Regions from separate parts of the Ruminococcus hominis genome, predicted to be linked through region 2. Evidence: predicted binding sites of a transcription regulator. Region 2 holds the regulator's gene; the other holds the start of a gene.
The links. The regulator HrcA, encoded in region 2, represses chaperone genes, less so after heat shock. The targets are predictions, from matches to a motif close to TGTTAGCACTCNNNNNNNNNGAGTGCTAACA.
Positions count from the first base shown of each region.

Region 1: the regulator HrcA is predicted to act here: its motif matches at 6,630-6,660, upstream of clpB (ATP-dependent chaperone ClpB).

Region 1 covers NZ_JACOPE010000001.1:994,908-1,005,555, forward strand. The annotation lists gene H8S40_RS04350 (putative bifunctional diguanylate cyclase/phosphodiesterase) at 1-679, opposite strand, end outside; gene H8S40_RS04355 (calcium/sodium antiporter) at 1,117-2,085, shown strand; partial or broken gene H8S40_RS16520 (ABC transporter ATP-binding protein) at 2,169-3,170, shown strand; gene H8S40_RS04365 (ABC transporter permease) at 3,748-4,584, shown strand; gene H8S40_RS04370 (extracellular solute-binding protein) at 4,589-6,484, shown strand; gene clpB (ATP-dependent chaperone ClpB) at 6,796-9,393, shown strand; gene H8S40_RS04380 (PD-(D/E)XK nuclease family transposase) at 9,750-10,648, shown strand, end outside.
Region 2 covers NZ_JACOPE010000001.1:1,641,316-1,651,963, reverse strand. The annotation lists gene lepA (translation elongation factor 4) at 1-160, shown strand, start outside; gene hemW (radical SAM family heme chaperone HemW) at 162-1,352, shown strand; gene hrcA (heat-inducible transcriptional repressor HrcA) at 1,564-2,619, shown strand; gene grpE (nucleotide exchange factor GrpE) at 2,637-3,272, shown strand; gene dnaK (molecular chaperone DnaK) at 3,322-5,187, shown strand; gene dnaJ (molecular chaperone DnaJ) at 5,374-6,573, shown strand; gene H8S40_RS07325 (Hpt domain-containing protein) at 6,586-6,930, shown strand; gene H8S40_RS07320 (NUDIX hydrolase) at 7,044-7,547, shown strand; gene H8S40_RS07315 (Mrp/NBP35 family ATP-binding protein) at 7,600-8,430, shown strand; gene H8S40_RS07310 (metal-sensing transcriptional repressor) at 8,581-8,886, shown strand; gene H8S40_RS07305 (heavy metal translocating P-type ATPase) at 8,925-10,648, shown strand, end outside.

The DNA.
Region 1 (10,648 bases), 650 kb from region 2:
CTATAAGACAGACAAAATGATCGGAAGTCAGTCTTGCAGCAGCAATTGGATGCAAGAAGCAATTCCGAAGCTCATTATGAAAATGATGGAGAAACGCATCGCCACCCTCAAATCCAAGAATCTCATTCAATGCTTTAAATTCCTTGAAGTCAATAAAAAGAAGAGAAAACTTGTCAGTGTGAGGATCATTTTTAATAATATTCGAAACGATGTGGTAAAATCCAATACGATTCAAATCGCCGGTTAAAAAATCCTGATAAGCAAGATAGCTGATATCCTGGATTGTGCTTAAAACAAGCTGTTGTTCTTTATCAAAATAAACAAAATTGTAGCGTACAATCAGCTCTTTATCATTTTTTATATGATGCAGGGTATAACTATAGTCGCCTTGTGTATCCAAAGCATGTTTGACTTTTGTCAGAGGATTATGAGAATCAAAATAATCATAATCTGCCGGGGAAATATGAAGACGCTTCATCAATTCACAAATCCGTTCGTAAGAATCAGTGGAAGTAAGAAAATCTTCACCGGACTTAGCATCAAGACGACATCTGCTGATCGTATGGTGATTAAGGTCAATTAAACCGACAAAAGAATATTCGCTTTGATACAAAAGTTCTGGAACACGCGTAGCGGCAATTTTTTTCAAATCGTTCCGGTTAGGATTGAGTGTTTTCATGATGGACATTCCCCCTATACTCTGATTTTGAGAATAAAAATGAGTTACGATTTACAGAGTAGCTGTAAAATTTATCTCAGTCGAGAAGACTCCCACCTCTTTCAGGTGGTGAGTAACAGTAAATTTGTCTCAGTGGGAGTCCAATCTCTGACTGAGATAAACGCTCCGCGAGGATGCGCAGTGATTCTGTAAAGAATGTGTCAGCTTACGCTGACCAGAATCACGCGCCAAGTCTCGCGTCTGCTCGACTTGAAGAATAATAGAACTGTTAATTTATTATAACCTAGATTTAATATAAAAGCTATAGCGAAAAACAAAGCTCATAAGAAAAATTATGCGAAAATTTATGTGAAAATAAATAGAAGTTCCTTGACAGAAAATGCATTGGATTTTATCATGAAAGATACGTGAATTACGCAGGATGAAGGAGAAAAAATATGGATTATATATTATTGATCATCGGATTTGTATTGTTAATCAAAGGGGCAGACTTTTTCGTGGACGGAAGCTCCAGCGTGGCAAAAATATTAAAGGTGCCGACAATCATCATCGGTCTTACAGTCGTAGCATTTGGAACAAGTATGCCGGAGCTCTCAGTCAGTGTGACGGCAGCACTTCGGGGAAGTAACGACCTGGCAGTCAGCAATGTGCTGGGTTCTAATATTTTTAACCTGTTGGTTGTCTTGGGATGTTGTGCATTGGTAAAACCCGTGGCGGCAAAATGGTCTTTGCTCAAAAAAGAGTTTCCATTTTCAATATTGATCACAATTATTTTACTGCTTGTAGATTCTGACTTTTCTATTATGAAAATATTGGACGGAAACCAGGGATTTGTCCTGGGAAGATGGGCAGGCTTACTGTTTTTGATTTTGTTTGTTCTTTATATATATGCAACCGTAAAATCCGCACTTCGCTCCAGAGCGGAAGCAAAAGATATGGAAGAGGAAGAGTATAAGACGATGAGCCCGCTAAAAAGCGGCATTTATATCGTAATCGGATTAATCGGAATCGTGTGGGGTGGCAATCTGGTCGTAGACAGCGCATCGAATATCGCATTGACATTTGGATGGAGCCAGACATTTATCGGGCTTACAATTGTAGCACTTGGAACATCACTTCCAGAACTGGTTACATCTGTTGTAGCAGCAAGAAAAGGAGAAAATGATCTTGCAGTAGGTAATGTTGTCGGTTCAAACATTTTCAACATTTTATTGATACTTGGAGTGTCTTCCTTTATCACACCAATCACACTCGATGTGACAGCGGTGTATGATACAATCATTTTAATTATAGCAAGTATCGTCGTGTATGTATCAGCAATCAGCAAACGCGAGATTCAAAGAAAAGAAGGAATTTTCTTTTTAGTTTGCTATTTTGCATTTTTCCTTTACGTGTTTATGAGATAGAAACAAGTGAGATATCTCATAAGGAATAGAGTTATAAAAAAGAAAAATCGTAGTCGATAGATTACAAAAGAAGGGAGAGGACAATGGAGAAGAAAAAAATTATTGAATTCCGTAACATTGTAAAAAATTTTGATGGACAGATTGTATTAAAAGGTATCAATCTGGATATTTATGAAAATGAATTTGTGACCCTGTTGGGACCAAGTGGATGCGGTAAAACCACATTGCTTCGAATTCTGGGAGGTTTCCTGGATGCAGACGAGGGAAGCGTAATGTTTGATGGAGAAGAAATCAGTCAAAAACCTCCATATGAACGTGAGTTGAATACTGTATTTCAGAAATACGCATTATTTCCACATTTAAGTGTTTATGAAAATATTGCGTTTGGTCTTAAGATAAAAAAGATGAGCAAGGATATCATTGACCAGAAGGTTATGAAGATGCTTAAACTTATCGGTCTGGAAGGGTATGAAGATAAAAATACAACCCTGCTTTCCGGAGGACAGCAGCAGAGAGTAGCGATTGCCCGTGCCCTTGTAAATGAGCCGAAGGTCTTATTATTAGACGAACCATTGGCGGCGTTGGATTTGAAGCTGCGTAAAGAGATGCAGTATGAGTTGAAACGTATCCAACAGGAAGTAGGAATCACATTTATTTTTGTAACACATGATCAGGAAGAAGCATTGACAATGTCAGACAAGATCGTTGTTATGAAAGGCGGAGAAATCCAGCAGGTAGGAACACCGGAAGAAATCTACAACGAGCCTGCAAACGTATATGTAGCCAATTTCATCGGCGAGAGCAACATCATTTCCGGAAAAATGCTCGAAGATTACAAAGTACGATTTGATGATGTAACATTTGACTGTGTAGATTTCGGATTCAGAAAAGACGAACCGGTAGATGTAGTATTGCGTCCGGAAGATATCGATATCGTTGATGTCAAAGACGGAAAACTTACCGGAGAAGTACAGAGCGTACTCTTTAAAGGAGTCCACTACGAGATTATTGTTGAGACAGTCCCGGGAACAAGTGTAACCGTAAACATGCGAGTAGTACATAACCGTGATGTGACAAGCGAAGACGGAACAGAAAAAATCAGTGCCAGCGATTTTTACGTCGATGTGGAAGATGTAGAAGCACTTGATGATAAAGACATTATCGCTTTCTCAAATGCACAGGCATGGGATCCAAAGACAGACGAGTACATTTCCATCGCAAGAATTGAATATGATTTGAGGCCGGAAGAAGGAGAATATCCAGTTACATTCTCAACACCGAAAGGAACAAGTGTACAAAGAAATATTTTTGTTGTCAACCAGCCTTTCGTTAAAAATGAGAGAGCAAATGAAGGTGTTATGGCATTTAACTTCTCAAAAACAGTAGATGAAATCATAGAATCCCAGGCATTGGATACAGATTTGAAGACATGGGCAAATGCACAAGGCTGGAAGCTGACAGACGAAGACCAGAGTGTAGACCTAAGCGTAGATTACGATTTTGAGCCGGAAGATGTAAAAGAAGGTGTATATAAGATCACATTCTCAACGACAGGTCGTGAGTTTAAGATCCATACAACAGACTATTCCGAGGAAGGTCAGGAAGTCGGACTGACATTCTTCCCGGAAGATATCCATGTTATGTCGAAGGTGGTATTCTAATATGAAGAAATTCTTACAGTTAGCAATTCCATATATCGTGTGGGCGGTGTTGATGCTCGTACTTCCAATGGCACTGATTTTCCTTTACTCTATCACAGAGCCTGGAAACAGCATTATATCCTTCTCAATAACACTGGATCAGTACATCAAATTCTTTACCGACAAAGATTTCTTACTGATTCTGTGGCGCTCACTTGCAATTGCGGTTAAGACAACCATCATCTGTCTGCTGCTTGGTTATCCGATTGCATATTACATTGCAAGAACAAAAGAAAAAACACAGAACATGTTAATCTTATGCATTACAATTCCAATGTGGATCAACATGCTTGTACGTACTTATGCGTGGATTGGTCTCTTAAGTGATGGCGGATTGATCCAGAAAATATTAAGCCTCGTAGGTCTTGGACACATAAAGCTCCTTTACACAGAAGGTGCAGTATTGCTTGGTATGGTATACAACTTCCTTCCATTTATGATTTTGCAGATTCAGACATCCCTGTGCAAGATGGATACATCCTTATTAGAAGCAAGCGCAGATTTAGGGGCAAGTCCGGCGCAGACATTTCGACGCATCACCCTGCCATTATCATTGCCGGGCGTGATCAACGGAATCACATTAGTATTTTTGCCGGCAGTAAGCTCCTTCTTCATTCCAAAGCTGTTAGGAGGAGGTCAGTACTTCCTTATTGGAAATATGATTGAAAACCAGTTTATTACAGTAGGAGAGTGGAACTTCGGAAGTGCCATCTCTATGATCATGGCAGTTATTATGATGCTGCTTATGATGGCAGTGCGTAAAACTGAAAAACGAAATGCAGGCGGAAAGGAGGCATGATTTAATGAAAAAAAATAAGCATCCATTTGGTAAGATACTTCTGATTTTGACGATCATGTTCTTCTATCTTCCAATTATATACATGATTATTTTTTCATTTAACGATGGAAAATCATTGACAAAATTTACCGGATTTTCATTGCGCTGGTATCAGCATATGATGGATTCCGGAGATATGATGAGCGCATTATCCACAACATTTAGCGTGGCAATCATCGCAACAATCATTTCAACAATTATCGGAACAATCACGGCAATCGGATTAAGCAAATCCAAAAAGATTATCAGAGATCTGATGGAGCAGGTAAACAATCTGCCGATGATGAATCCGGAAATCGTAACAGCGATTGGATTTATGCTGCTGTTCATTACATTTAAAATAGAAAAAGGCTATGTGACAATGCTTCTGGCACATATCGCATTTTGTATACCATATGTAATCTTGTCAGTCATGCCAAAAATCCGTTCACTCGACCCAAACATCGCAGATGCGGCAATGGATTTAGGGGCGACACCATGGCAGGCATTGACAAAAGCCATTGTACCGCAGATCACACCGGGAATTATCTCAGGTGCACTGATTGCATTTACCATGTCAATAGATGATTTTATTATTTCATACTTCGTGACAGGACGCGGCGTAAAAAACTTAAGTATTGTAGTTTATACGATGAGCAAACGTGTAAATCCAAGTATCAATGCGGTGTCAACACTTGTTGTTGTCATTATTACAATAGCCCTGGTGATCATTAACATTGCACCGGTCGTAGCTTCAAAACGTGCAAAAAAAGAAAATGTAGGCCGAAGAAAATTCGTATACCCGGCAACTGCAGCAGTATGTGCACTATTAGCAATTGTGTTTTTTGTAAATATATCCGGAAACAGGGCAGCATCAAAGCCATTTGAAGGTCAGACCTTGCACATTTACAACTGGGGCGAATATACAGGTGAAAATATCATCAACGACTTCCAGAAAGAGACAGGGGCAACAGTTGTTATGGAAAACTTTGATTCCAATGAACAAATGTATATCAAAGTCGCAAATGGAGAATCCTACGATATCCTTGTTCCAAGTGATTATATGATACAGAGATTGATAAGCGAAGGATATCTGCAAAAATTAGATCACTCAAAACTGGATTGCCTTGATAAGCTCAATGACGGCGTAAAAAATCTGGCATACGATCCGGGAAATGAATACTCAATACCATATTTCTGGGGAACAGTCGGAATCATTTACGACAAAACAAAGGTAGATATCGAAGATTTGAAAAAAGAAGGCTACAACATTTTCCTCGATGAAAAATATAAAGGAGATATCTATCTCTACGATTCCGAGAGAGATTCCTTCATGATGGCGTTGAAAGCATTGGGATATTCAATGAACACAACGAATGAAAAAGAAATCCAGGAGGCTTATGACTGGCTACTTCAGTGTGTGCAGACGATGGATTCGGAAATCGTTATGGATGAGATCATTGACAACATGGCACAAGGCCGAAAAGCATTAGGCTTAATCTATTCAGGAGATGCAACCTATGTCATGGCAGAAAATGAAAACATGGGTTACTATTTACCGGAAAGCGGAACAAACCTCTGGTCTGATGCGATGGTTATTCCGAAAAATGCAAAGAATCCAGAACTTGCATACGCATTTATCAACTATGCAAGCGACTATGACGGAGCTTATGATAACTCAAGCTATGTAGGTTACACTGCCGCAAATAAAGAAGTTATGGATGATCTCTCCAAAGTGGGCGGCGAATTCGAAGGAATCAATGCGTACATTCCAAGAAGTGATAATCAAAATGATGAAATATTTGAATATAATGAAGATACAAAAAAGATCATCAGTGATCTGTGGAGCAGAGTAAAAATTGCAGCAAGTAATGCGAAGTGATAAGAGGGGTGCGAAAGCACTCCTTTTTCTACGTGGCGAACGTAAGAGCTTATTATGTGGCGAACGTAAGTATTTCTTATTATATGAAGGTGGATATGAGGGCTTACGAAAGCAGATTGGTATCTGAAAAGAGACATGAAAATAAAATTAGCACTCACCTTTAAAAAGTGCTAACAAAAGTGTTGACAAACAAAAAAAGCAGTGGTATTGTTATAGAGTAAATAGAACAAGAAAGATTCGTGGTAGCTTTTAGAACGCTTTTAAAAACTACCATTTAGCAACCATTTTTTATAAAAAAGGGGGTTTGTATTATGAACATTAATAAATTTACACAGAATTCATTGCAGGCAGTTCAGTCTTGTGAGAAGGTTGCCTATGATTATGGCAATCAGGAGATCGCACAGGAACATTTACTCTATGCACTGCTCACACAGGATGACAGCCTGATTTTAAAATTATTAGAGAAGATGAACATTCAGGGCACATTGTTTATCAATCGTGTAGAAGAAGCAATCAATAAAAGACCAAAGGTGCAAGGTGGTCAGGTGTTTGTCGGACAGGATTTGAATAATGTATTGATCCATGCAGAAGACGAAGCCAAACAGATGGGAGACGAATACGTTTCAGTTGAGCATTTGTTCCTCGCATTGTTAAAACACGCAAGTAGAGAGATGAAAGCACTGTTTCGAGAATTCGGAATCGACCGCAATTCATTTCTCCAGGCATTGTCCAGTGTCAGAGGTAATCAGAAAGTGACAAGTGATAATCCGGAGGCAACCTACGATGCACTTGCAAAATATGGCACCGACTTGGTTGAGCGTGCAAGAGAGCAGAAGTTAGATCCGGTTATCGGACGAGATGCTGAGATTCGTAATGTAATCCGAATCCTTTCACGTAAGACAAAGAACAATCCGGTTCTGATCGGTGAACCTGGTGTCGGTAAAACGGCAGCAGTAGAAGGCCTTGCACAGCGAATTGTAAGAGGAGATGTGCCGGAAGGACTGAAAGATAAGATTATTTTCGCACTGGATATGGGGGCACTCGTAGCAGGAGCAAAGTATCGTGGTGAATTCGAAGAACGTCTGAAAGCCGTATTGGAAGAAGTAAAGAACAGCGAAGGCAAGATCATTCTCTTCATCGATGAGCTGCATACAATTGTTGGAGCTGGTAAGACAGAAGGCTCTATGGATGCCGGAAATATGCTCAAGCCAATGCTTGCACGAGGCGAGTTACATTGTATCGGCGCTACAACTCTGGACGAATATAGAAAATACATCGAGAAAGATGCAGCACTTGAGAGACGTTTCCAGCCAGTTTTAGTAGATGAACCAAGCGTAGAAGATGCCATTTCCATCCTTCGTGGACTGAAAGAGCGTTATGAAGTATACCATGGCGTTAAAATCACAGACGGAGCACTTGTGGCAGCGGCAACATTGTCCAACCGATATATATCAGACCGTTTCCTTCCGGATAAAGCAATCGACCTTGTCGATGAAGCATGTGCATTAATCAAGACAGAATTAGATTCCATGCCGGCTGAGATGGATGAACTGCGAAGAAAGATCATGCAGCTTGAGATCGAAGAAGCAGCACTTAAAAAAGAAGAAGACAGATTAAGTAAAGAAAGACTGGAACATTTACAGCAAGAACTTGCAGAACTCAGAGAACAATATTCAAAACAGAAAGCACAGTGGGATAATGAAAAACATTCCGTAGAACGTGTCCAGAAAATCCGTGAAGAGATCGAACAGATTAATAACGATATCCAAAAAGCACAGCGCTCATACGATCTGGAAAAAGCAGCCGAGCTGCAGTATGGAAAACTTCCACAGCTTCAAAAACAATTAGAAGAAGAGGAAGCACATATCAAAGAGAAAGACTTACGTCTGGTACATGAAAGTGTTACAGATAATGAAATTGCCAGAATCATTTCCAGATGGACAGGAATTCCGGTAGCAAAACTCAACGAGAGCGAGCGTAGCAAGACCCTTCATCTCGACGAAGAACTGCATAAACGTGTTATTGGACAAGATGAAGGTGTAACAAAAGTTACAGAAGCTATCATCCGTTCCAAAGCAGGAATCAAAGATCCATCCAAACCAATCGGTTCATTCCTATTCTTAGGACCAACCGGTGTAGGTAAGACAGAACTTGCGAAAGCTCTCGCAGAAAGCCTATTTGATGATGAAAATAACATGGTTCGTATCGATATGAGTGAATACATGGAGAAATATTCCGTGAGCCGTCTTATTGGAGCACCTCCGGGATATGTCGGATATGATGAGGGCGGTCAGTTGACAGAGGCAGTGCGCAGAAAACCATACTCAGTTGTACTGTTCGATGAGATTGAAAAAGCACATCCAGATGTATTCAACGTACTTTTGCAAGTACTGGATGATGGCCGTATTACAGATTCACAAGGCCGTACAGTAGACTTTAAAAATACAATCTTGATTATGACATCCAATATTGGATCATCCTACTTGCTGGATGGAATTCAGGATAACGGCGAAATCAAACCAGAAAATCAAGAAATGGTAATGCAAGATTTAAGAGCACATTTCAGACCAGAGTTTCTGAATCGTCTCGATGAGATTATCATGTTCAAACCATTGACAAAAGAAAACATCGGCTCAATTGTAGATTTAATGATCGCAGATGTAAACAAGAGACTGGAAGATAAAGAAATCTCCATCGAATTGACACCAGAAGCAAAAAGCTTCGTTATAGATGGCGGTTACGATCCAACTTACGGTGCAAGACCACTCAAACGATATCTGCAGAAACACGTTGATACATTAGCTGCAAAACTGATCCTCGAAGGAAATGTCGGAACAGGCGATGTGATCTTATTACAGGTTGAAGATGGCAAACTTGTAGCGAAGATAAAAGGTCGAAGTGATATTTAATAAAGAGAATAAGTAATATTAGATGGCAGACTGTGCGAGCAGTCTGCCATTGTTTCGTAGAAAAGGAGCCGGTTGGGGACGGGGTTTTCTGGCTCTTTTCGGAGCCGGTTAGAAGGTTAGGATTCTACTACTTGACTCAACAGAATATCCCAGTTTTGCAGATACCACAACATCAAAAAATAACACAGAAGTTATCTTTACAACACTCCAAACTCATGCTATGATAACCATATCTTCGGAGAACTTCTTTTCTCCGAATACATCTATAGCCGTAAGGCTCTCATCTCGGGTTTCAATTTCAGAAACAAAATCCGATATGAAAAACAACAAAATATTAAAAATGGAGGAAAATGCCTATGACAAACAAACTGCAACAGTATTTCCCTATGATTCGGACGAAAGAACAACTAATGACCGAGATAGAGGAAAAACCAAAACTAAAATCAATTTTCTATAGTTGGAAAGAAGAAGCAAGACAAGATTTTATCAACTTCTGTACCGGTGCACGTGGTGTAAAGATGATGTATGATTTTATAAGTAAAGAAATTCTAAATCCGGAAATATATCGTGAGCGGGTAAATGAATTTTTATCATTACTTTTAAATCAAAAAGTAAAAATATTGGAAGTGTTACCAAATGATGGGACAAGACTTGCGGATGAGTCAACTTTATTAATCATGGACATTGTCGTTGAATTAGAAGATGGAAGTATTGTAAACTTAGAAATTCAAAAAATAGGATATATGTTTCCAGGAGAACGAAGTGCCTGCTATTCAGCCGATTTGTTGTTACGACAATATAAGCGTGTAAAACAGAAAGCAGAAAAGAAACTTGATTCTCATACAAAAATGTCATATAAAGATATAAAAGATGTCTACACCATTGTTCTATTTCAGCAAAGCCCACAAGAATTAAAAAAATTCAAAGACGTATATATGCATCGCTTTAAGCAAGAATCTGATACAGGGGCAAAGATGAATCTTCTACAAAAATATCTCTTCGTAACGCTTGACAACTTCAATAAAATTAAGCACAATAATGACAAGACAATAAAACTAGACAATCGTCTTGAGGCATGGTTAGCATTTCTGAGTATGGATGCTCCGGAAGATATTGTGCAGATATTAGAGCAATATTCCGATTTCAAAGCACTTTACAATCAAGTGTATGACATTTGCCTCAACATAGAAGAGGTGATGGGAATGTTTTCAAAAGAATTATTAGAACTAGATCGCAATACAGTAGAATTGATGAT
Region 2 (10,648 bases):
GCGAAAAGATGTTCTTGCTAAATGTTATGGTGGTGATATCTCACGTAAGAAAAAACTTCTCGAAAAACAAAAAGAAGGTAAGAAGAGAATGCGTCAAGTCGGAAATGTAGATATCCCACAAAAAGCATTTATGAGTGTATTGAAATTAGATGAAGATTAATATGAAGAGAGAATTAGAATTATATCTCCATATACCATTTTGTGTAAGAAAGTGTAATTATTGCGATTTCTTTTCTGCAAGTGGAACAAAAGAAGAATTAAATGCTTATGTTCAGGCTTTATGTAAAGAAATTAATCGTTATAAAGATTTTGCAAAAGAATATATAGTAAAGACGGTTTTCCTCGGAGGAGGAACACCGTCTCTTTTGACAGCAGATCAGATGAAACTAATTTTTGAAAATCTAAATCAAATTTTTACCATCGATCCTGTTGCAGAAATTACAATGGAGATGAATCCAGGAACTGTAAACATTGAAAAATTAAGAAGCTATAAACAGGCAGGTATCAATCGTGTGAGTATCGGATTGCAATCAACAGAAAATAAAGAATTGAAAATGTTGGGAAGAATTCATACTTACGAAGATTTTTTAAATACATGGGAAGCTGTTGAACAAGTAGGATTTAAGAATAGAAATATTGATCTGATGTCAGCACTTCCTGGACAGACTTTAAAAAGCTGGGAAAATACACTGAGAAAAATTCTAACACTTAACCCTGAACACATTTCTGCATATAGTTTGATATTAGAAGAAGGAACGAACTTTTATGAGTGGTATTGTAAAGGTCAATTTGATGCGGGTGACTGGAAACTTCCTTCCGAAGATGATGAATATACAATGGGAGAGATGACCATTCAAATGTTAGAAAGTTGTGGAATGCACCGCTACGAGATATCCAATTATGCATATCCGGGAAAAGAGTGTCGGCATAATCTTGGATACTGGGACAGAGTGGAATATCTTGGAATTGGTGCTGGTGCAGCCTCTCTGATTTCCATTCAAAATAAAAATACTTCAGAAATACAAGAACAAATCCGTTTCAATCATGTTAAGAATCGAGATAAATATATTCAAACCATTAATCAAAAACAAGCGATTGAAATAGAACATGAATACTTAACATTAGAAAATCAAATGGAAGAATTTATGTATTTGGGATTGAGAAAAACAGCTGGAATTTCAAAAAATAAGTTTCACAAGTTTTTTGGTAAAGAAATTGGGGAAGTTTATGGAAATATAATAAAAAGGTTGGAAGAAGATGAATTGATAATAAGTAAAGAAGATAATCTCATGCTTACTCACAGAGGAATGGATATCAGCAATTATGTATTATCTGAATTTTTACTTTCATAAAATCAAATACTAATAAAAGTAAGAAAAACTTTGATTGTTTATGTCAGAGTTTTTTCTTTTTTATAGAAATATATAATAAATTTTTATTTCTATAAAAAAATGATAAACAGTGTTGACAAACGGAAATCAAGGTGCTATCTTATTACTTGTAAGGTGTTAGCACTCAAATAAGTGGAGTGCTAATAGCGAAGAGAGAGGAGGTTTTAAGAAGATGGATATAGAATTAACAGATAGACAACATATTATACTTAAAGCAATTATCCAGAATTATCTTGAAACCGGAGAGCCGGTAGGTTCAAGAACTCTTTCGAAATCAACCGACTTGAATTTAAGTTCAGCAACAATTCGAAACGAGATGGCAGATTTAGAGGATATGGGATATATTTTCCAACCACATACTTCTGCCGGAAGAATTCCTTCGGATAAAGGATATCGGTTATATGTAGATATGTTGATGGCCGATAAGGAACAAGAATTATCAGATTTGAAAAATGTTGTTTTAGAAAAATCTGATAAGGTTGATAAAGTATTAAAACAAGCAGCGAGAGTACTTGCAAATAATACAAATTATGCAACCATGATTTCTGCTCCGATCAACCATAAGAATACATTGAAATTCATTCAATTATCACAGGTGGATCCAGAACAGATTGTTGCAGTTATTGTAATGACGGGAAATGTAATCAAAAACAAGATTATCGAAGTTGATGAAGAGTTAGGCAATGAGACGATGCTAAAGTTGAATATGCTTCTGAACACTTCCCTCAATGGCATGTCTATTGAGGAAATTAACCTTGGGCTGATCGCCAGATTAAAAGATCAGGCAGGTATTCACAGTAAAGTAATCAGCGATGTGCTGGATGCTGTTGCAGATATTATTCATGTAGAAGATGATATGGAAATTTATACATGTGGTGCGACAAATATTTTTAAGTATCCGGAATTAAGCGATAAACAGAGTGCACAGGAAATAATAAGTGCCTTTGAGGAAAAACAACAGCTTGCAGAACTGGTTACAGAAACTCTTTCAAATGAAGAGAATACAGGAATACAGGTTTATATTGGCGATGAAACTCCAGTCAAGACAATGAAAGATTGCAGTGTTGTAACAGCTACTTATGAGCTAGGTGAAGGAATGCGTGGAACAATCGGTATTATTGGTCCGAAGCGTATGGATTATGAACATGTAATGAAAACATTGCAGACATTGAAGAATGAACTGGACACTTTAAATCGTAGAGATTTAAGCGAACGGGATATAGAATAAAATTGGTGGAGGAAAAAATGAGTCAGGAAGATATGGTAAAAGAAGCAGTAGAAGAGGCAAAAGCAAAAGCCACACAAACTGTTGAGGAAGAATCTGAAGAGGTAACAGAAGAGGCTGTTGAAGCTGATGGATCCGAAGAAGAAATTTTAGAAGATGAAGCATTAGAAGAGACAGAAAAATCTGAGAAAAAATTATTTGGTAAAAAGAACAAGAAAGACAAGAAAGACGAAAAAATTGAAGAATTAACAGATCGTCTCACTCGTCAAATGGCTGAGTTTGATAACTTCCGCAAGCGTACAGATAAAGAGAAAAAACAGATGTACGAAATAGGAGCGAAAGATATCATAGATAAAATTCTTCCAGTCGTGGACAATTTTGAACGCGGACTGGCAGCTGTGCCAGAGGAAGAAAAATCACATCCTTTCATGGAAGGGATGGATAAAATTTACAAACAGTTAATGACAACGCTCGGTGAAGCAGGCGTAAAACCAATCGAGGCTGTTGGTCAGGAATTCAATCCTGATTTTCACAATGCAGTTATGCACGTAGAAGATGAGGAAGTCGGCGAGAATATCGTCGTGGAAGAGTTCCAGAAGGGTTACACATATCGTGACAGTGTTGTAAGACACAGCATGGTAAAAGTGGCAAATTAGAAGTAGTAAATCAGTAAATTTAGAATGATAAATTAGGAGGACAAATATCATGGGAAAAATTATTGGTATTGACTTAGGTACAACAAACAGTTGTGTTGCCGTAATGGAAGGTGGTCAGCCAACTGTTATCGCAAATACAGAGGGAGCAAGAACAACACCTTCTGTTGTTGCATTTACAAAAACAGGAGAACGTCTTGTTGGTGAACCTGCAAAACGTCAGGCTGTAACAAATGCAGACAAAACTATCTCTTCAATCAAACGAGAGATGGGTACAGATTACAAAGTAACAATTGATGACAAAAAGTATTCTCCACAGGAGATTTCTGCAATGATTCTTCAGAAACTGAAAGCTGATGCAGAAGGATATCTTGGAGAAAAAGTAACAGAGGCTGTTATCACAGTACCTGCTTACTTTAACGATGCTCAGCGTCAGGCTACAAAAGATGCCGGTAAAATTGCAGGACTTGATGTTAAACGTATTATCAACGAGCCTACAGCAGCAGCACTTGCTTATGGTCTTGATAACGAAAAAGAGCAGAAAATCATGGTATACGATTTAGGTGGTGGTACATTCGATGTATCTATCATCGAGATTGGTGATGGAGTTATTGAAGTATTATCTACAGCCGGAAATAACAGACTTGGTGGAGATGATTTCGACCAGAAGATTACAGACTATATGCTTGCTGATTTTAAAGCAAAAGAAGGGGTAGACTTATCTACAGATAAGATGGCACTTCAGAGATTAAGAGAAGCAGCAGAGAAGGCAAAAAAAGAGCTTTCTTCAGCTACAACAACAAATATTAACCTTCCTTTTATTACAGCAACAGCAGAAGGTCCAAAACATTTTGATATGAATCTTACAAGAGCTAAATTTGACGAACTAACTCGTGATTTAGTTGAAAAAACAGCTGAACCTGTACGTCGTGCACTTTCCGATGCAGGAATCACAGCTTCTGAATTAGGTCAGGTTCTTCTTGTAGGTGGATCTACTCGTATTCCAGCAGTACAGGAAGAAGTAAAACGTCTGACAGGTAAAGAGCCAAGCAAATCTCTGAACCCAGATGAATGTGTAGCACTTGGTGCTTCTGTTCAGGGAGGTAAGCTTGCAGGAGATGCTGGCGCAGGAGATATCCTTCTTCTTGATGTAACTCCATTGTCATTGTCAATCGAAACAATGGGTGGTGTTGCTACAAGATTGATTGAGCGTAATACAACAATTCCAACAAAGAAGAGTCAGATTTTCTCTACAGCAGCAGACAATCAGACAGCCGTAGATATCAACGTTGTACAGGGTGAAAGACAGTTCGCAAGAGATAATAAATCACTCGGACAGTTCCGACTGGATGGAATTCCTCCGGCTCCACGTGGAATCCCACAGATTGAAGTTACATTCGATATTGATGCAAATGGTATTGTTAATGTATCTGCAAAAGATCTTGGAACTGGAAAAGAACAGCATATTACAATTACAGCAGGCTCTAATATGTCAGATGCTGATATCGATAAAGCTGTAAAAGAAGCAGCTGAGTTTGAAGCACAGGATAAGAAACGTAAAGAAGCTATCGACACAAGAAATGAAGCTGATTCTATGGTATTCCAGACAGAAAAAGCGATTAAAGAAGTCGGAGACAAATTAGATGCAACTGATAAAGCAGCTGTAGAAGCTGATTGTCAGGCATTGAAAGATTTGCTTGCTAAATCTACTCCAGAAGAGACTACAGATGAGCAGGTAGCAGAAATTAAAGCTGCAAAAGATAAATTGATGGAAAGCGCTCAGAAGCTCTTTACAAAGATGTATGAACAGACAGCTGGTCAGGCAGGTCCACAGGCAGGCCCTACACCAGAAGCAGGTCCGGCTCCTGAAGGATTCCAGGGTGACGATGTTGTAGATGGAGATTATAAAGAAGTTTAATAAAATGTATGACACATTTAAATAAACACATTGTGTTACTGTTTACAGATTTTGTAGACAGTAACACTTTATCTACGAAACCGGTCAAATGGTTTCGTAGATTTTCACGTTGCAATTTGTTGTAGTTTGTGGTAGATTGTAAACGTTTATGTAACTTAGTAAGAGAAATGAAAGGTAGTATAGATTATGGCGGAATCAAAAAGAGATTACTACGAAGTGCTTGGCGTAAGCAAAGATGCAGATGATGCAGCAATCAAAAAAGCATATCGTGTTCTGGCAAAAAAATATCATCCAGATATGAATCCTGGAGATGCTGAAGCTGAAAAGAAATTTAAAGAAGCTTCTGAGGCGTATGCCGTCCTCAGTGATGCAGATAAACGTCGTCAATATGATCAGTTTGGTCATGCAGCATTTGAAGGCGGTGCAGGTGGAGCCGGCGGTGGATTTGGTGGCTTTGATTTTAATGGAGCTGATTTTGGAGATATCTTTGGAGATATCTTTGGAGATATTTTCGGTGGTGGCAGAAGAGGTGGTCGTGCCTCAAACAGTCCAATGAAAGGTGCAAATATCCGCAAGAGCATTCGAATTACTTTTGAAGAGGCAATTTCCGGCTGTGAAAAAGAATTGGAATTAGTATTAAAGGATCCTTGTACTACATGTAACGGAACCGGTGCAAAACCTGGAACATCTCCGGAAACATGTCCAAAATGTGGCGGTAAAGGTCAGGTTGTCTATTCGTCACAATCATTTTTTGGAACTGTGCAGAATGTGCAGACATGTCCAAATTGTAATGGAACGGGTAAAATTATTAAAGAAAAATGTTCTTCATGTCTTGGAACAGGATATACATCAAGCAAGAAAAAAATCCGAGTTACGATTCCTGCCGGTATCGACAATGGTCAAAGTGTGCGAATTCGTGAAAAAGGCGAACCAGGTGTAAATGGTGGTCCTAGAGGAGATTTACTTGTGGAAGTAAATGTATCTCGCCATCCTATTTTCCAGAGACAAGATATGCATATTTTCTCAACAGTTCCTATTTCATTTGCTCAGGCTGCTTTAGGAGCAGATATTCGCGTTCCTACTGTAGATGGTGATGTTATTTATACAGTAAAACCTGGAACGAAAACAGATACTAAGGTTCGTTTAAAAGGAAAAGGCGTTCCTTCTTTACGAAATGCTCAGGTACGAGGTGATCATTATGTAACATTAGTGATTCAGACTCCTGAAAAACTTAGTGCTGAAGCAAAAGAAGCTTTGCGAAAATTCGATATGCTTTCCGGTAATACTTTAAAACAAGAGTCTGCAAATACGGATGCTACAGACAAGAATAAAGGGAAAAGCAAGAAAAAATTCATGGACAAAGTGAAAGAGGCCTTTGAGGAATAGAGGAGACAAGTAATGACATTAGAAGAATGTTACACATCATGTGGCGGTGATTATCAGGATGTGTTAAGAAGATTGCAGAGTGAAAACTTGATACGAAGATTTTTAGGCAAGTTTTTAGATGACAAAAGTTATGAGCAGTTACATGAAAATTTGAATAATCAGAATTATTCCGAAGCCTTTCGTGCTGCACATACTTTGAAGGGTGTATGTCAGAATTTAGGACTCGGATATTTAAGTGAATCAAGTATTGCTGTAACAGAAGCTCTTCGTGATGGAAAGCAGGATGTTACGGCTGAAATGTTGAAGAAATTAGATGAGGATTACAAGGTAACAATTTTGGCAATTCAGTCATTATAAAGTGATTTCAATGATAAAAACCATTGTTAGATTTAATGCTACCAGTGGTTTTTTTATGCTCGTTGTGATATAATAAGGCAGATTATAAACCAACAGACGAGAGGAGATCAAGCATGGAATTTTGGGATATTTATAATGAAAAGAAAGAAAAAACTGGTCAGACAATGAAAAGAAATGACTGGAATATGAAGCCAGATGAATTTCATTTAACCGTACTTGGAGTATTGCAAAGATCGGATGGAAGATATCTGATCACTCGTCGTCGTATGGATAAAGAATGGGCCGCAGGATGGTGGGAGGTTCCAGGCGGTGGAGTGAACGCAGGAGAGGAATCCAAGGATGCTATAATAAGAGAAATTAAGGAAGAAACCGGTATTGATGTTTCCAGCGCAGATGGTGGTTACGCTTTTTCTTATAAGCGCATCAACCCAGAAGAGAAAAATAATTATTTCGTAGATATTTATAAATTTATTTTAGATTTTGACGATAAAGATATAAAAGTTCAAGATAAAGAAGTGTCAGAATTTTCAATTGCAACAATTGATGAAGTAAAACAATATGCAAAACAAGGAATCTTTCTTCATTATGACAGTATACGTCAAATATTTGAAGATTAAGATACAATGGCTTTATGCCATATATATTTTTAAGAAAGTGTAGGTATATGATATGTCAGAAGAGACAAAGGCGCAGGGATGTTCAGAAGAGTCATGTGCTACTTGTGCACATGCAGATGGGTGCAGCAGTAAAAAAACTGATATGAGAGAACCGGCAAATCCATATTCAAGTGTGAAGCGTGTAATCGGTGTTGTTAGTGGAAAAGGCGGGGTTGGAAAATCTTTTGTAACAGCCTCGCTTGCACGTATGATGAGAGAAAAAGGCTATAATGTCGGTATCTTAGATGCTGATATTACAGGACCATCCATCCCAAAAATGTATGGTATTCATGGGCAGGCTAAAGGAAGCGAAGAGGGAATCTTCCCGGCACTTGCAAAAGACGGAACTCGGATTATGTCTGTTAATCTTTTATTAGATGACGAAGAAGCTCCTGTTATTTGGAGGGGACCAATTATTGCAGGTGTTGTAAAACAGTTTTGGACAGATGTAATCTGGGATGATATTGATTATTTATTTGTAGATATGCCACCTGGAACAGGTGATGTTCCATTGACTGTATTTCAGTCATTCCCAGTTGACGGAATCGTAATTGTAACATCTCCACAGGACTTAGTTCAGATGATCGTAAAGAAAGCTTATGGTATGGCAAAACAAATGAACATACCAGTATTAGGTATTGTGGAAAATTATAGTTATGTTAAATGTCCGGATTGTGGTAAGGAAATCAAAATATTTGGAGAAAGTCATATAGATGAGATTGCAGAATCATATGGTGTACCAGTATTAGGAAAAATGCCAATTGATACAAAAATGGCTGAAGCTGTTGAAGAAGAGCGTTTCTATGATATAACAAATCCGTATATAAAAGATATTGAACTTTAATTTTATTTACCAATCATTATAAAAAGCATGGATTATTTCGATAAAGTTATAATCTATGCTTTTTTATTTCGATCAAAAATATTTTTAGGACTTGCAATATACCATATGGGGGTATATAATCTTTGTAGAGATGTAAAGGAGATGATATATATGGATGAAAAAAACGAATGCTGTTGCCATAAGACAAAAGAGCGTAGTGAAAAAGAATATAAAGATTTAATCAATCGACTAAGTAGAATAGAAGGTCAGATTCGTGGAATTAAAAGAATGGTAGAAGAGGATGCGTATTGTCCGGATATATTAATTCAGGTATCTGCGGCAAATGCAGCACTTAACAGCTTTAATAAAGTACTCCTTTCGAATCATATTCGTACTTGTGTAGCAGATGATATACGTGCAGGTAAAGATGAAACGATAAATGAACTGGTAAATACATTACAGAAATTGATGAAATGATTGAACAATGGATTTACAACAACGAGAGGTGAAAAGGTATGGAACAATATAATATTACAGGAATGAGTTGTGCTGCCTGCAGTTCCAGAGTAGAGAAAGCAGTGTCTGCGGTTCCGGGTGTTACCAATTGTTCAGTAAGTTTACTTACAAATTCAATGGGTGTAGAAGGTACAGCATCCGCTGAAAAGATAATTTCAGCAGTAGAAAATGCAGGATATGGGGCATCAAAAAAAGGAAGTGAAAAGGGGAAACATACTGTTGATAATGCAGACGACATTTTAAAAGACAGAGATACCCCAAAGCTACGGCAACGTCTTATTATATCCCTTTGTTTTTTAATTCCGCTCATGTACCTTTCTATGGGACACATGATGTGGAACTGGCCGCTTCCAACATGGCTTAATGGAAATCACATCGCAATGGGACTGATACAATTATTACTTACTATTGCAATTATGGTAATCAATCAAAAATTCTTTATCAGTGGTTTTAAAGGATTACTTCACAGAGCACCAAATATGGATACACTTGTCGCATTGGGATCCGGAGCATCTTTTGCGTATAGTACATTTGCATTATTTGCAATGACAGATGCACAAATCCGTATGGATATGGATGCAGTAATGTCATGGATGCATGAATTTTATTTTGAATCTGCAGCCATGATTTTAACATTAATTACTGTAGGAAAGATGCTAGAATCACATTCGAAAGGAAAAACAACAGATGCATTAAAAAGCCTTATGAAGCTCGCTCCTCAAAAGGCAGTTATTTTAGTTGATGGTGCAGAGCAGGAAGTATCCATTGATCAGGTAAAAAAAGGCGATATATTTGTTGTTCGTCCCGGAGAAAATATACCTGTAGATGGTATAATAATCAGTGGAAGTAGTGCAGTGAATGAATCAACTTTAACAGGAGAAAGCATCCCTGTAGACAAAGAAAAAGGAGATGCAATATCTGCTGCAACATTAAATCAATCTGGTTTTATTACCTGTGAAGCAACAAGAGTCGGTGAAGATACAACGCTTTCTCAGATTATACAGATGGTTAGCGATGCGGCAGCCACGAAAGCTCCAATTGCTAAGATTGCTGATAAAGTATCTGGGATTTTTGTTCCAACAGTAATTAGCATTGCTATTATAACCACAATAATCTGGCTGTTTGCCGGACAAGATATCGGCTTTGCTTTAGCAAGAGGAATATCCGTTCTTGTAATTAGTTGTCCTTGCGCTCTTGGCCTTGCGACTCCGGTTGCTATTATGGTAGGAAATGGAATCGGAGCAAAAAATGGAATCATGTTTAAAACGGCGGTTTCTTTGGAAGAAACCGGGAAAATTAACATAATTGCGTTGGATAAAACGGGAACCATTACATGTGGAGAACCACACGTAACTGATATCATCACTGCTGATGGCATATCAGAAACCGAATTATTAGAAAAGGCAGCTGCACTGGAAGCAAAAAGTGAACACCCCCTTGCAAATGCAATATTATCAGCAAGCAAAGAATATAGTATTCCGATTCAAAATGTAGAAGATTTCGAAGCTGTTCCAGGCAATGGATTAACAGCAAAATTAAACGGAAAACTCGTATCAGGCGGAAATGAAAAATTCATCAATTCTCATGCAATTATTTCTACAGACATAAAACGAAAGGCACAGACATTTGCAGAAGAAGGAAAAACACCTTTGTTTTTCTGCAGTGACAATCAATTTATTGGCATAATAGCTGTTGCAGATGTAATAAAGGAAGATAGTCCTCA